One region of the Nocardioides sp. NPDC051685 genome, then DNA from elsewhere that is predicted to be linked to it. Evidence: riboswitches for the same ligand, from Rfam matches in the RefSeq annotation. Region 1 holds a riboswitch; the other holds the start of a gene.

What was found. Region 1 has a riboswitch for S-adenosylmethionine ahead of ACIA03_RS27635 (aminotransferase class V-fold PLP-dependent enzyme). Riboswitches for the same ligand answer to the same signal wherever they lie in the genome.
Region 2: another riboswitch for S-adenosylmethionine. It lies ahead of thrC (threonine synthase); the one in region 1 lies ahead of ACIA03_RS27635 (aminotransferase class V-fold PLP-dependent enzyme).

What each region holds. Positions count from the first base shown of each region.
Region 1 covers NZ_JBITCR010000015.1:85,919-92,189, reverse strand. Annotated here, with positions in the region: gene leuS (leucine--tRNA ligase) at 1-1,287, opposite strand, end outside; gene ACIA03_RS27640 (biotin/lipoate A/B protein ligase family protein) at 1,870-2,925, opposite strand; gene ACIA03_RS27635 (aminotransferase class V-fold PLP-dependent enzyme) at 3,104-4,420, opposite strand; SAM riboswitch class IV at 4,478-4,591, opposite strand; gene ACIA03_RS27630 (transglycosylase domain-containing protein) at 4,667-6,271, opposite strand, start outside.
Region 2 covers NZ_JBITCR010000001.1:290,353-296,623, forward strand. Annotated here, with positions in the region: gene ACIA03_RS01420 (SGNH/GDSL hydrolase family protein) at 1-675, opposite strand, end outside; gene thrC (threonine synthase) at 811-2,082, opposite strand; SAM riboswitch class I at 2,094-2,231, opposite strand; gene ACIA03_RS01430 (GlxA family transcriptional regulator) at 2,313-3,224, opposite strand; gene ACIA03_RS01435 (isochorismatase family protein) at 3,304-3,855, opposite strand; gene lon (endopeptidase La) at 3,924-6,248, opposite strand.

The DNA.
Region 1 (6,271 bases):
CCGGTAGTTGATCGTGCCCTTGCCGTGGCCCTCGGCCTCCAGCTTCTCGATGATCTTGTGGATGCCGCTCGCCTTGTCGGCGACGCCCTCCAGCTCCGGCGAGTTCACGTACGCACCGTCACCGGCGGTCGCGACGTACGTCTCCTCGGGGTTGTCCGCGCCCGGCACGTCCACGACGCGGCGCACCGGCAGCGAGAACGCCTTGGCGAAGTCCAGGTCGCGCTGGTCGTGGGCCGGGACGGCCATGACCGCGCCGGTGCCGTAGTCGGCCAGGACGTAGTCGGCGGCCCACACCGGGATCTGCTCGCCGTTGACCGGGTTGGTCGCGGTGACCCCCAGGTCGACACCGGTCTTGGGACGGTCGGTCGCCAGCCGGTCGATGTCGGAGGCCTTGCGTACGTCCTCCAGGTAGGCCTCCAGCGCAGCCGCCCGCTCCGGCGCCACGATCTCGGCAGCCAGTTCCGCATCGGCGGCCACGACCATGAAGGTCGCGCCGTACAGCGTGTCGGGGCGGGTGGTGAACACGGTCACCTTGCGCGTCTCACCCGAGGTCAGCGAGATCTCGAAGTCGACGTGCGCACCCTCGGACCGGCCGATCCAGTTGCGCTGCATGTTGACGACCTTGCCGATCCAGGTGTCCTGCAGCTTGTCCAGGCCGTTGTACAGCTCCTCGGCATAGGCAGTCGTGCGGAAGTACCACTGCGTCAGGTCACGCTTGGTGACCGTCGCGCCGCAGCGCTCGCACTCGCCGTTGACGACCTGCTCGTTGGCCAGCACGGTCTGGTCGTTGGGGCACCAGTTGACCGGGGACTTCTTGCGGTAGGCCAGGCCCGCCTCGTACAGCTTCAGGAAGATCCACTGCGTCCACTTGTAGTACTCCGGGTCGGAGGTGTGCAGCCGCCGCGACCAGTCGAAGGAGATGCCGTAGCGCTTGAACGACTCCGCCTGGGTCTCGATGTTGGCGTAGGTCCAGCCGGCGGGGTTCTCGTTGCGCTTGATCGCGGCGTTCTCGGCGGGCAGGCCGAAGGAGTCCCAGCCGATCGGGTTCAGGACGTCATAGCCCTTCAGCCACCAGTAACGAGCCAGCACGTCGTGCAGCGCGGTGACCTCGGCGTGGCCCATGTGCAGGTCGCCCGAGGGGTAGGGGAACATCGTGAGCGCGTAGCGCTTCTCGGCGCCCTCGCGCTGGCCCGCCTTGAACGGCTCCAGCTTCTCCCAGATGGGGCGCCACTTGTCCTGCAGCTCCACGACGTCGTACGTCGCCTGCTCGGTCTGCTCCTGCGTCATTGGTCTTTCGTCCTTGTCGATGTTCGTGCGTCAAGACTGCTTCTGGAACAAAGCTCTACAAATGAGAACGGCCCCTCACATGGAGGGGTAGCCGCGTGACCGGGGTGTGTCCCTCAGGGTCAGCGCGGCTGCCTAAGAAGCAGGACAGACATCTGCATGTGTCCAGGGTAGCCGACCACCGCCGCCATCGTCATTCGCAGCCCCGCTCATACTCCCGCGCCAGGCCCCGGTGACAGGGTCGAAGGCCTCTAGAAAGGCACTTTCGATACTCCATGAGTTCTGCCCTGCGGATCGACCGACAGAAAATATGGCCAGAGGGGCCTTCACCTATTGCGACGGCAAGTTCGAGCGTGCCAAACTGGCGACGCTCCGCTGCTCGTGATGTCGGTCGTGAATGAGGACCCCCCCATCTCATCCAAGGAACGCTCCGAGCAGCGGAGTCCAAATCTTTGAGGCCCGGCGACGAAGTCGCCGGGCCTCAAACCGATTTGGAGATCGAGCGAGCGCAGCGGCTGAGCGGCGAAGCCGCGAGGGCGCGAAGCGGGTCGAGATCCAGTCGCGTACACGGAGCCAGCACCACACCTACGGCACCCTGGTGACCCATTCCCGCGTGCCGTGCTTGCTCCCGACCAGCGCTGCCGCCTCGTCGATCGTGGCCTGATCGAGGCCGGCGTACGCCGCTCCGAAGCTCTGCTCGAACTCGGCCAGCAGCGCGGCGATGACCTTGTCGCGGCCCAGCCCGGTCTGCGAACGGATCGGGTCGACGCGCTTGGCAGCACTGCTGGTGCCCTTGTCGGACATCTTCTCCCGGCCGATCCGGAGCACCTCGAGCATCTTGTCGGCGTCGATGTCGTAGGCCATCGTGACGTGGTGCAGGACGCCGCCCGGGATCCGCTTCTGGGCGGCCCCGGCGATCTTGCCGACCGGCGAGGCGATGTCGTTCAGGCCGGCGTAGGCGGCCTCGATGCCGACGCTGCGCAGGCCGCGCAGCACCCACTCGTCGAGGAAGGCATAGGACTCCTGGAAGGACATCCCGGCCACGAGCGTGTCGGGCACGGCGAGGCTGTAGGTGATCGTGTTGCCCGGCTCGATGAACATCGCGCCGCCACCGGAGATGCGGCGTACGACCTCGATGCCGTGACGCTCGGCGGCGACCGCGTCGACCTCGTTGGAAAGCGACTGGTAGCTGCCGATCACGACCGCGCTGCTGGCCCAGTCCCAGAACCTCAGGTTCGGGGCACGGCGGCCCTCGGCGACCTGACGGACGATGACCTCGTCGAGGGCCATCTGCATCGTCGGCGACAGCGGCCCGGTCTCGACGATCTCGAGGTCGAGGTCGTCCCACGTCGTGGCCCGGCCGAGCGCCCGCAGCACCGTCAGGGCGATGTCGCGGGTGCCGAAGCCGACCAGCTCGGCGTCACGGGCGGCGGCGTCGAGGGACGCGGTCAGCTCGTCGAGGGACGCGTCGGCCGGCTGTCCCTCCAGCGCCGCGGTCAGCCACCCCAGCGCCTCGTCGGGTTCCAGGAAGAAGTCGCCCGAGAGGACGACATCGATGATCGTGTCGGCGGAGACCGTCGCGTCGACGACGACCAGCTTGCCGCCGCGTACCTTCCGCTCGCCATGCACTCGTTCACTCACAGTCTCTCAACACCGCGAACGCGGCGATTCATCCCGCCGAGGCGTCACCCGCGTCGGCCGAGACGTCTCTCCCGTCGGCCGACACGTCACTCCGGTCGGCCGACACGTCAACCTCTGCCAAGTCGGCCGACCTAGCTGACGTCTCGGCCGACCTAGCTGACGCCTCGGCAGGGTTTCTTCAGACGGCGGCGCAGGAGCCGGCGGTGTCGGCCAGGCGGGTGAGACCGGCCGGCCCGACCAGGGGCCGGGGGTCCTCGGCGAGCGTCCAGGCACCGTCGACGAGGACGTAGTCGCCCCGGACGTCACCCGCGAGAAGAGCCCGTACGCCGGCCACCAGCCGGTCCACGTCGGCGACCGAGGTCCCGATGCCGATGCTCGCGCGGACCGCGCCGCCGGACAGCCCGAGACGCTTGAGGAGCGGCTGGGCGCAGAAGCGGCCGTCGCGTACGCCCAGGCCGTGCTCGGCCGAGAGGTAGGCCGCGACCCGGCCGGGGTCGATGCCGTCGACGGTGAAGGTGACCACGCCGACGGGCTCGTCGGAGTCGGGCCACAACCGGATGACCTCGACCCCGTCGAGCGTGGACAGGCCGGCCACGAGGCGCCCCCTCAGCGACGCCTCGTGGCGGTCCAGCTCGGCGGCCGGAAGGCCGCCGAGAGTCGTGCACGCCGCGGCCAGGGCGGCGGCGCCGATGACGTTGGGCGAGCCGCCCTCGTGACGTGCGGGGGCGGGCTGCCAAGTCGCCTCGCCCACCTCGACGTCATCGACCGCCCCTCCCCCGGCGAGATAGGGGGTGCCGACGTCGAGCCAGTCGCGTCGCCCGACTAGGGCGCCGGCGCCGTAGGGCGCGTAGAGCTTGTGGCCGGAGAAGGCGACGTAGTCGGCGCCGGTCGCGGCCAGCGAGAAGTGCCGGTGGGCGAGCAGCTGGGCGCCGTCGACGAGGACCCGGGCGCCGTGGGCGTGGGCCAGGGTGACGATCTCGCCGATCGGCAGCGCCTCGCCGGTGACGTTGGAGGCTCCGGTGACGGCCACCAGCGCAAACCCGCCGCGGGCCAGCTCGGCGGCGAGGGCCTCGATGGTGCCGGCCAGGGTGTCGCGGCCGGCGATCGCGGTGACGCCCGCCTCGACGCGGTGCCACGGGAGCAGGTTGGCGTGGTGCTCGATGTCGAGGACGAGCACGCGCCCGGGTACGCAGCCGGCCAGCAGGTTCACCGCGTCGGTGGTGTTGCGGGTGATGACGGTGACGTCGTCCTCGCGCGCCCCCACATACGCACCGATCGTCGCCCGCGACTCCTCGTAGAGGGCGGTCGAGACCCGGGACAGGTAGCCGGCGCCGCGGTGCACCGAGGCGTACCAGGGCAGGACCTCGGCCACCCGGTCGGCCACGCTCTGCAGCGCCGGCGCCGACGCGGCGACATCGAGGTTGGCGTACGTCGTGGTCGTGCCGTCCAGCAGCGGGACCTGGGTGTTCGAGCCGACGAGCGGAAGCAGGGACATGGGGGCATCCTTCACAGGATCATGGCTCCCCAGGGCCGCACCACGGCTGCCCGGCGAAGCACGCGCTTGCCCGCGCCACCTCGGCGAGGGCCTGGTCGTCACCCGGAGCACCCCACCGCGTGGGAGGGTTGCCCGCCAGCAAGCCGGGGCTTCGCGCTGGCAGTCGTGACCTTCGCCGAACGATGCTGCCCGAGGCCGTCCGCGCTCACCAACTCGTCGTCTCAATAGGTGGGCGACGATCTCAGATCACGGACGCCCTTCCCAGGGATTGCCGCCACCGTTGCCCTTGTCGTCACAGGCACCGAAAAACTCCGCGATGGGGTCGCACTTCTCGCCCTTGTCCTCCGGCGGTGCGGGCGGCGCGATCAGCTGCTTCTCGTGACCGGGCTCCGGGTCCTGGCCGTCGACGTAGACCGGCTCCGGGAAGTTCTCGACCTCCTTGCCCTCCATGGCCTTGGCCATGATGGCCGCCCAGGTCTCGGTGGGATAGTCGGCGCCGAAGTAGGACGGCATCCAGCCGCCGTCGAGCCTCCCCTCGCCGTTGCCGCGCGAGTAGCGGACCGCGGTGGCGATCTGCGGGGTGAACCCGACGAACCAGGACGAGCAGACGTACTGCTCGTTGGTGCACGTGCCGGTGCCGGTCTTGCCGGCCACCGGCCGGCCGATGCTCTGGGCCTTCTGGCCCGAGCCGCTCTGCACCACACCCTGCATCGCGTACGTCACGTCGGCGGCGATGTCCTCGGAGATCGCGTGCCGGGCGTGCTTGCGGCCGTTCCAGCTGTAGAGGACGTTGCCGGCACGGTCGCGGACCTTCTTCACCACGTGCACGTCGTGGCGGTAGCCGCCGTCGGCAATCGTGGCGTAGGCGTTGGCCATGTTGATCGGGCTGACGTTGGCGCCACCCAGGGCGATCCGGTCGTCCTGGTCGGTGAGGTAGCCGGACGTGCTCGGAATGCCCGGATACTTCGGGGTGGCCTTGTCCGGCGTCAAGCCCGCCTCGAGCGCGGTCTCGTAGATCGCCTTGCGGCCCTCCTCGGGGCCGCCCATCGACTCGGTCATGTCGATGTAGGCCGTGTTCACGGACTGCTCCAGTGCCTTGAGCATGGTGATGTGCTCGCCGTAGTCGGTCCCGTCGGCGACGCCGGCCTGCTCCCCCTCGTTGACGACCTGGGACCCGGTGTAGGTCGTGAACGGCGAGTCGCCCGCCCACGTCGACTCGAGCGAGTAGCCCTTCGCGATCGCCGCCGCAGTGGCGAAGACCTTCATCGTCGACCCGGCGTGGCCACCGGTCGCGGCCCAGTTGTGCTGGCTGTCGAGATAGTCCTGGCCGCCGTAGAAACCGAGCAGGGCGCCGGACGCGACGTCGACCGAGGCGGTCGCGACGTGCAGGGCGTTCTTCTGGTCGGGGTCGTCCTTGACGTACGCCTTCCGGTTCTTCGGCTTCACCGTCTTGGCGGCCGTGGCCGACGCCGTCATCACCTTCGGCGAGAGCGTCGCGGTGATCCGGAGGCCACCGCTGTCGATCTTCTCCTCGGTGAACAGCGGCTTGCCGTCGGCGCCCTTCAGGCCGAGCAGCTCGGCCTTGATCATGGTGAGCGCGTGGCCGCGCTGACCGCCGAGCCGGCTCGGCACCGTCTTCGCGGGGAACTTCGGCAGCGCGTCCTTCACCTTGTCGGCGTCGGCCTGCTTCAGGTAGCCGAGGTCGACCATGCCGGAGAGGACGTACTGGTAGCGGCCGAGCAGCTCCTTCTCACCCCGGAAGGTCGAGCTGGCCGGGTCGAAGCCGCTCGGGTTGTTGAGGATCGCGGCGAGCGCCGCGGCCTGCTGGAGCGAGAGATCCTTGGCGGGCTT
Region 2 (6,271 bases), on a different contig from region 1:
GACGTGGGCGCCCTTGGCCAGCGCGGTCTCCCGCTGGCCCTCGGCGAGCTGCTTGGCGATCCTGCGGCCGAGCGAGCGCAGCGGCTGCGGCAGCGGCCGGACCGCGCCGACGTCCGGGCAGGTCCCGACGACGACCTCGGCGCCACGCTCGCGCAGCGCGTCGATGACCTCCCCCAGCACCCGGGTGGAGTCCTTCTGCGGCACCCGGTGGGTGACGTCGTTGCCGCCGACGATGACCACCGCGACATCGGGCCGATAGCTCTTCGGCAAGGAGTCGAGCTGCGCGGGGACCATCGAGGTCTCGGCCCCGACCACGGCAGCCGTACGCAGCCGCACCGGTCGCTGCAGCGCCTTGGCCGTGCCCTTGGCCAGCCGGGCGCCGAGGGTGCCGCCCCTGGTCTCCGCGCCCAGCCCGGCGGCGATCGAGTCACCGAGGATGAGGAGCTGGACCGGCGTACCTCCGTAGGTCTTCTTGTAGACCTTGTCGGCGTCGATCGCCTCCTCACCGAGGGGCTTGCCGATCACGTCGCGGGCGTGCGCTGCCTGTCTCTTCAGCAACGTCACGAACCCGGCACCGGCCGCCGCCCCCACGACCCCGACGGCCCCTGCGACGCCCGCCGTGGCGGCAACCACGCCCAGCCATCGGGCCTCTTCACTCGTCTTCGCAGCGCTCACATTCCTCATGTGTAGCGCACGATGGTGAACGGGCGGTTGGTTCGTCTAGGTATGCAGAGAAACCGTCGCTTCCCTCGCGGAGTTCCGCGTGGGAAGCGACGGTTCGGCTACATACCTGGACGAACATCCACAGCCCTACGCCTGCGAGAGCCCGGCTTCCTCGAAGGCGTCGTAGTTGGGGGCGATGGTGGCGCGGGGTCCGACGATGCCGCTGACCGCGTCGAGCGTCTTGAGGCCGTGGCCGGTGTTGATGATCACCGTCTCCAGGCTCGGGTCCAGGGCGCCGGTCTCGACGAGCTTCTTGGTCACCGCGAGGGTGGTGCCGCCGGCGGTCTCGGTGAAGATGCCCTCGGTGCGGGCCAAGAGCACGATCGCCGCGCGGATCTCGTCGTCGGTGACCTCCTCGACGGCGCCGCCGGAGGAGCGGGTGGCGTCGAGGACGTAGATGCCGTCGGCCGGGTTGCCGATGGCCAGCGACTTGGCGATGGTGTCGGGCTTGACCGGGCGGATGGCGTCGACGCCGGCCTTGAACGCGGTCGCGACCGGGTTGCAGCCGGTCGCCTGGGCGCCGAAGATCCGGTAGGGCTTCTCCTCGACCAGACCGAGCTTGATCAGCTCCTTGAAAGCCTTGTCGACCTTGGTCAGCTGGGATCCGGAAGCCACCGGGATGACGATCTGGTCGGGCAGGCGCCAGCCGAGCTGCTCGGCGATCTCGAAGCCGAGGGTCTTGGAGCCCTCGGCGTAGAAGGGACGTACGTTGACGTTCACGAACGCCCAGCCGTCCTCTTCCGCGGCGATCTCCTGGGCGAGCTTGTTGACGTCGTCGTAGTTGCCGTCGACGGCGATCAGGTTGTCGGTGAAGACGGCCGAGTTGACCTGCTTGGGCTGCTCGAGGTTGCTGGGGATGAAGACCGCGGTCGGGATCCCGGCGCGGGCACCGGCGGCGGCCACGGCGTTGGCCAGGTTGCCGGTCGAGGGGCAGGCGAAGACCTTGGCGTCGAGCTCGCGGGCGGCGCTCAGGGCGCAGGCGACGACGCGGTCCTTGAACGAGTTGGTCGGGTTGGTCGAGTCGTCCTTCACCCAGATCTTCTCGATGCCGAGCTCCTTGGCGAGGTTCTTCGCATCAAGGAGCCGGGTGAAGCCGGGCTCGGTGTTGGGGCTCTGCTCGATGTCGTCGGGCACCGGCAGCAGCGCCTTGTAGCGCCAGATGTTGCGGGGTCCGGCCTCGATCTCCTCGCGGGTCACGGCCGGGAAGTCATAGGCCACCTCCAGTGGCCCGAAACACTCCGGACAGGCGTAGTGCGGACCGAGGTCGATCTGGTTGCCGCACTCCCGGCACGACAGCGCCGACGCGTTGCCGAAAGCACCCTCGCGCAGACCCTTCGTCTCCGTTGTCACAGCGCTCATGAGAAACCTCCTCCTCATCTTCCCCGTCGCGTCCCTCGCGCTCGGGCCGGAATTAGCACCTTTTCCACGACCCGCCCACAGGTGGGAGGAGGCTCGTGGCGGTTGCCGGGACTTCACTGGGCCGTTCCCTCAGTCCCTCTCGATGAGCAGTTGCGATCGTACGGCAGGTATCCGGTGCCCAACACACCCGGGTTCCATTCCGTGGACCAACTGTCCGCTATGTGGACAATTCAGCGCGCGCGAAGACGGCGCAGCATCCGGGCATCGTCGAAGCCCACCGCCCGGGCCGCCGATTCCATCGTGCTCCCGGCGGCGAGCAGGTGGTCGGCACGCTCACGGCGTAGCGCCTGCTGGTAGCGGAGCGGGGTGAGACCGGTCGCGCGTACGAAGGCGCGGGTGAGGGTGCGCTCGCTGACACCCGCACCCTCGGCCAGGCCGGTGAGCGGGAGCGGCTCGGCGAACCGGGCGTCGATGACGTCCTGCACATGGTGGACGGTGTCGTCGAGATGGTTCCGGTGGCGCAGCAGGACGCTCTCCTGCGGCTGGTCGCCGTTACGGCGCGCGTAGACGACCATGTCGCGGGCCACCCGAGCCGCCAGTGCGGGCCCGTGGCGCATCGCCAGCAGGTGCAGGCTCAGGTCGATGCCGCTGGCGATGCCGGCCGACGTCACGATCCGGTCATCGCTGGTGAAGAGTACGTCACGCACCACCCGGGCCTTCGGGTAGCGCCTGGCCAGGGCGTCCTGCAGATCGTGGTGGGTGGTGCAGAGCCGGCCGTCGAGGAGACCGGCCTGGCCCAGGGCGTCGGCGCCGGCGCAGACGCTCGCCACCTCGCCCCCGGACGCATGATGGGCACGCAGGCGCTCGGCGGTCTCGGGGGTGAGCCGCGGACCGGCGACGAGGTCGTACGCCGCCTTCCAGCCCGGCACGAGGAGCAGGTCGCCGGGGTCGAGATCGGGCCACTCTCCACGGGCCGCCAGCGGCAGCCCCTGGGCCGAGAGCACCTCCCCCGGCCCGGCGCCCGCGACGTAGGTGAGGTCGTAGGGATGGCCCAGGTTGCCCGCGGCGTGGAACGCCTGTGCCGGCCCGGCGAGGTCGAGAAGATGTACGCCGGGCAGCAGCACGAACACGACGGCGCTCATGCCGCCACACCCGTTGAGGAGAAGAAAGGATACGGGCGTGACGGCATGATGAACACATTGTTCGCTCGCTGACGCTCGTTCACGCCGCAGATGCTGCCACAGCCTCCAGGTCCGCGATCGTCGCGATCTCGGCGAACCGGCCGCTGAGCACGAGTTTCGTACGCTCCACGATCTCCTCCGCCGACAGCCCGCCCAGCGGCTCGGTGGAGACGGCGTCGGCGACATAGGTCACCCGGTAGCCGAGGTCGGAGCCGATCCGGGCGGTGGTCTCGACGCACTGCTCGGCGCGGATCCCGCACACCACGAGCTCGGTGACCCCGTGCTCGGTCAGGATCTGCTGCAGGTTGGTCGTGGTGAAGGCGTTGTGCGAGGTCTTGCGCACCTCGACATCGCCCGGTTGCGGGCCGCTGAGCCCGTCGAGGTAGCGCACGTGACCCGAGTCAGGGTCGAAGGCGCCGCCGCTGCCGGGCTCGGTGTGCAGCACCCAGACGACGAGGTCGCCGGTGGCGCGCGTGAGACTCACCAGCCGGTCGGCGCGCTCGGCGATGTCGGGGTGGAGGGTCTGCTCCCAGGTGTCCAGCCGGCGGAAGGACTCCTGGATGTCGATGACGAGAAGGGCTCGGTTGCTCATACCTCCAGTGTGCGAGCTGCCCGCCCGATGCACGAGGCATCAAGCGGGCAGCATCCGGAACGATCCGGTCAGGCAGCAGCCACCGAGTTCTGCGTGGTGGCACCTCCCTGGGCGGGAGCCAGGGCGCCGCGTACGACATCCCTGACATCGCTCACCAGGTTGATCTTCAGCGCCTGCTTCACGTCGTCGGGCACCTCGTCCAGGTCGGGCTCGTTGCGCTGCGGCACGAAGACCTCGGTCAGACCGGCCCGCTGAGCGGCGAGCAGCTTCTGCTTGAGGCCACCGATGGGCAGCACCCGGCCGGAGAGCGAGACCTCACCGGTCATGCCGACCTCGCTGCGCACCGGACGACCGGTCGCGAGTGAGGTGAGCGCGGTGACCATGGTGATGCCGGCGCTCGGGCCGTCCTTGGGAACCGCACCCGCGGGCACGTGGACGTGGAGCGAGCGGTCGAGCACGGCCGGGTCGACACCGAGCTCAGCGGCGTGCGAGCGGACGAAGGAGAGCGCGATCTGCGCGGACTCCTTCATCACCTCGCCGAGCTGGCCGGTGATGTTCAACCCGGTCTGCCCGTCCGCCGCCGACGCCTCGATGAACAGCACGTCCCCACCGAGCCCGGTGACGGCCAGTCCGGTGGCGACCCCCGGGACCGACGTACGCTCCGCCGACTCCGGCGTGAACCGCGGCCGGCCGACGAGGTCCTTGAGGTTGTCGAGGTCGACCCCGACGTGCTCCGTCCCGGTCGCCAGCCGCGTCGCCGCCTTGCGCAGCGCCTTGGCGAGGAGCCGCTCGAGCTGGCGTACGCCGGCCTCGCGGGTGTAGTTCGCAGCCAGCTCACGCAGGGCGTCGTCGGAAACCGTGACCTCCGCAGGCGTCACCGCGGCCCGCTCGAGCTGCCGGGGCAGCAGGAAGTCGCGGGCGATGGCGACCTTGTCGTCCTCGGTGTAGCCGTCGATGGTGACCAGCTCCATCCGGTCCAGCAGCGCGCCGGGGATCTGGTCGACGACGTTGGCCGTGGCGATGAACAGGACGTCGGAGAGGTCCAGGTCGAGCTCGAGATAGTGGTCGCGGAAGGTGTGGTTCTGCGCCGGGTCGAGCACCTCGAGCAGCGCCGCGGCAGGGTCACCGCGGTAGTCGGAGCCGACCTTGTCGACCTCGTCGAGGAGCACGACCGGGTTCATCGAGCCGGCCTCCTTGATGGCCCGCACGATCCGGCCCGGCAGCGCGCCGACGTAGGTGCGCCGGTGACCGCGGATCTCGGCCTCGTCGCGGACGCCGCCCAGCGCGACCCGGACGAACTTGCGTCCGAGCGAGCGCGCGACCGACTCACCGAGGGAGGTCTTGCCGACTCCTGGCGGGCCGGCGAGCAGCACCACAGCGCCCGAGCCACGGCCGCCGATGACCTGCAGGCCACGCTCGGCGCGACGGGCCCTGACCGCCAGGTACTCGACGATCCGGTCCTTGACCTCCTCCAGGCCGTGGTGGTCGGCGTCGAGCACCTCGCGGGCGGCGGTGACGTCGGTGGAGTCCTCCGTGACCACACCCCAGGGCAGCTCCAGCACGGTGTCGAGCCAGGTGCGGATCCACGCGGTCTCGGGGTTCTGCTCGGAACCACGCTCGAGCTTGTCGACCTCGCGCAGCGCGGCCTCGCGTACGGCCTCGGGGAGGTCGGCGGCCTCGACGCGGGCCCGGTAGTCGTCGGAGCCCTCGGGCTCGCCCTCGCCGAGCTCCTTGCGGATCGCGGCGAGCTGCTGGCGCAGCAGGAACTCCCGCTGCGTCTTCTCCATGCCCTCGCGTACGTCCTCGGCGATCTTGTCGCTGACCTCGGACTCGGCGATGTAGTCCTTGGCCCAGGCGATCACCTTCTCGAGCCGCTCGGTGACGTCCGGCGTCTCCAGCAGCTCGCGCTTGGCCTCGTCGTCGAGGTAGGGCGCGTAGCCGGCCGTGTCGGCGATCTCCGACGGCTCGGTCAGCCGGTTGACCTGGTCGATGACCGGCCAGGCCTCGCGTCGCTGCAGCACCGCGACGACGAGCCGCTTGTACTCCTCGGCCAGCTCGGTCGCGTGCTCCGTGGTGGTCTCGGTGGCGGGCTCGACCTCGACCCACAGCGCCGCACCGGGCCCGGTCACGCCGGAGCCGATCTTCGCGCGGCCGATGGCCCTCAGCACCGCCGCGGGCTCACCACCCCGGAAACGGCCGACGCGCTCAATCGTGGCGACAGCGCCGTACGTCGCGTACCGGTCCCCCAGCCGCGGCGCCACCAGCAGCCGGCTCTCCGAGCCGGCCCGGGCGGCGTCGATCGCAGCCTGCGCGGCCTCGTCGAGCTCGATGGGCACGACCATCCCCGGCAGGACCACGGCGTCCGAGACGAACAGCACAGGAAGCTTGTCCATGCGGACCCTCCTAGAAAAGTTGA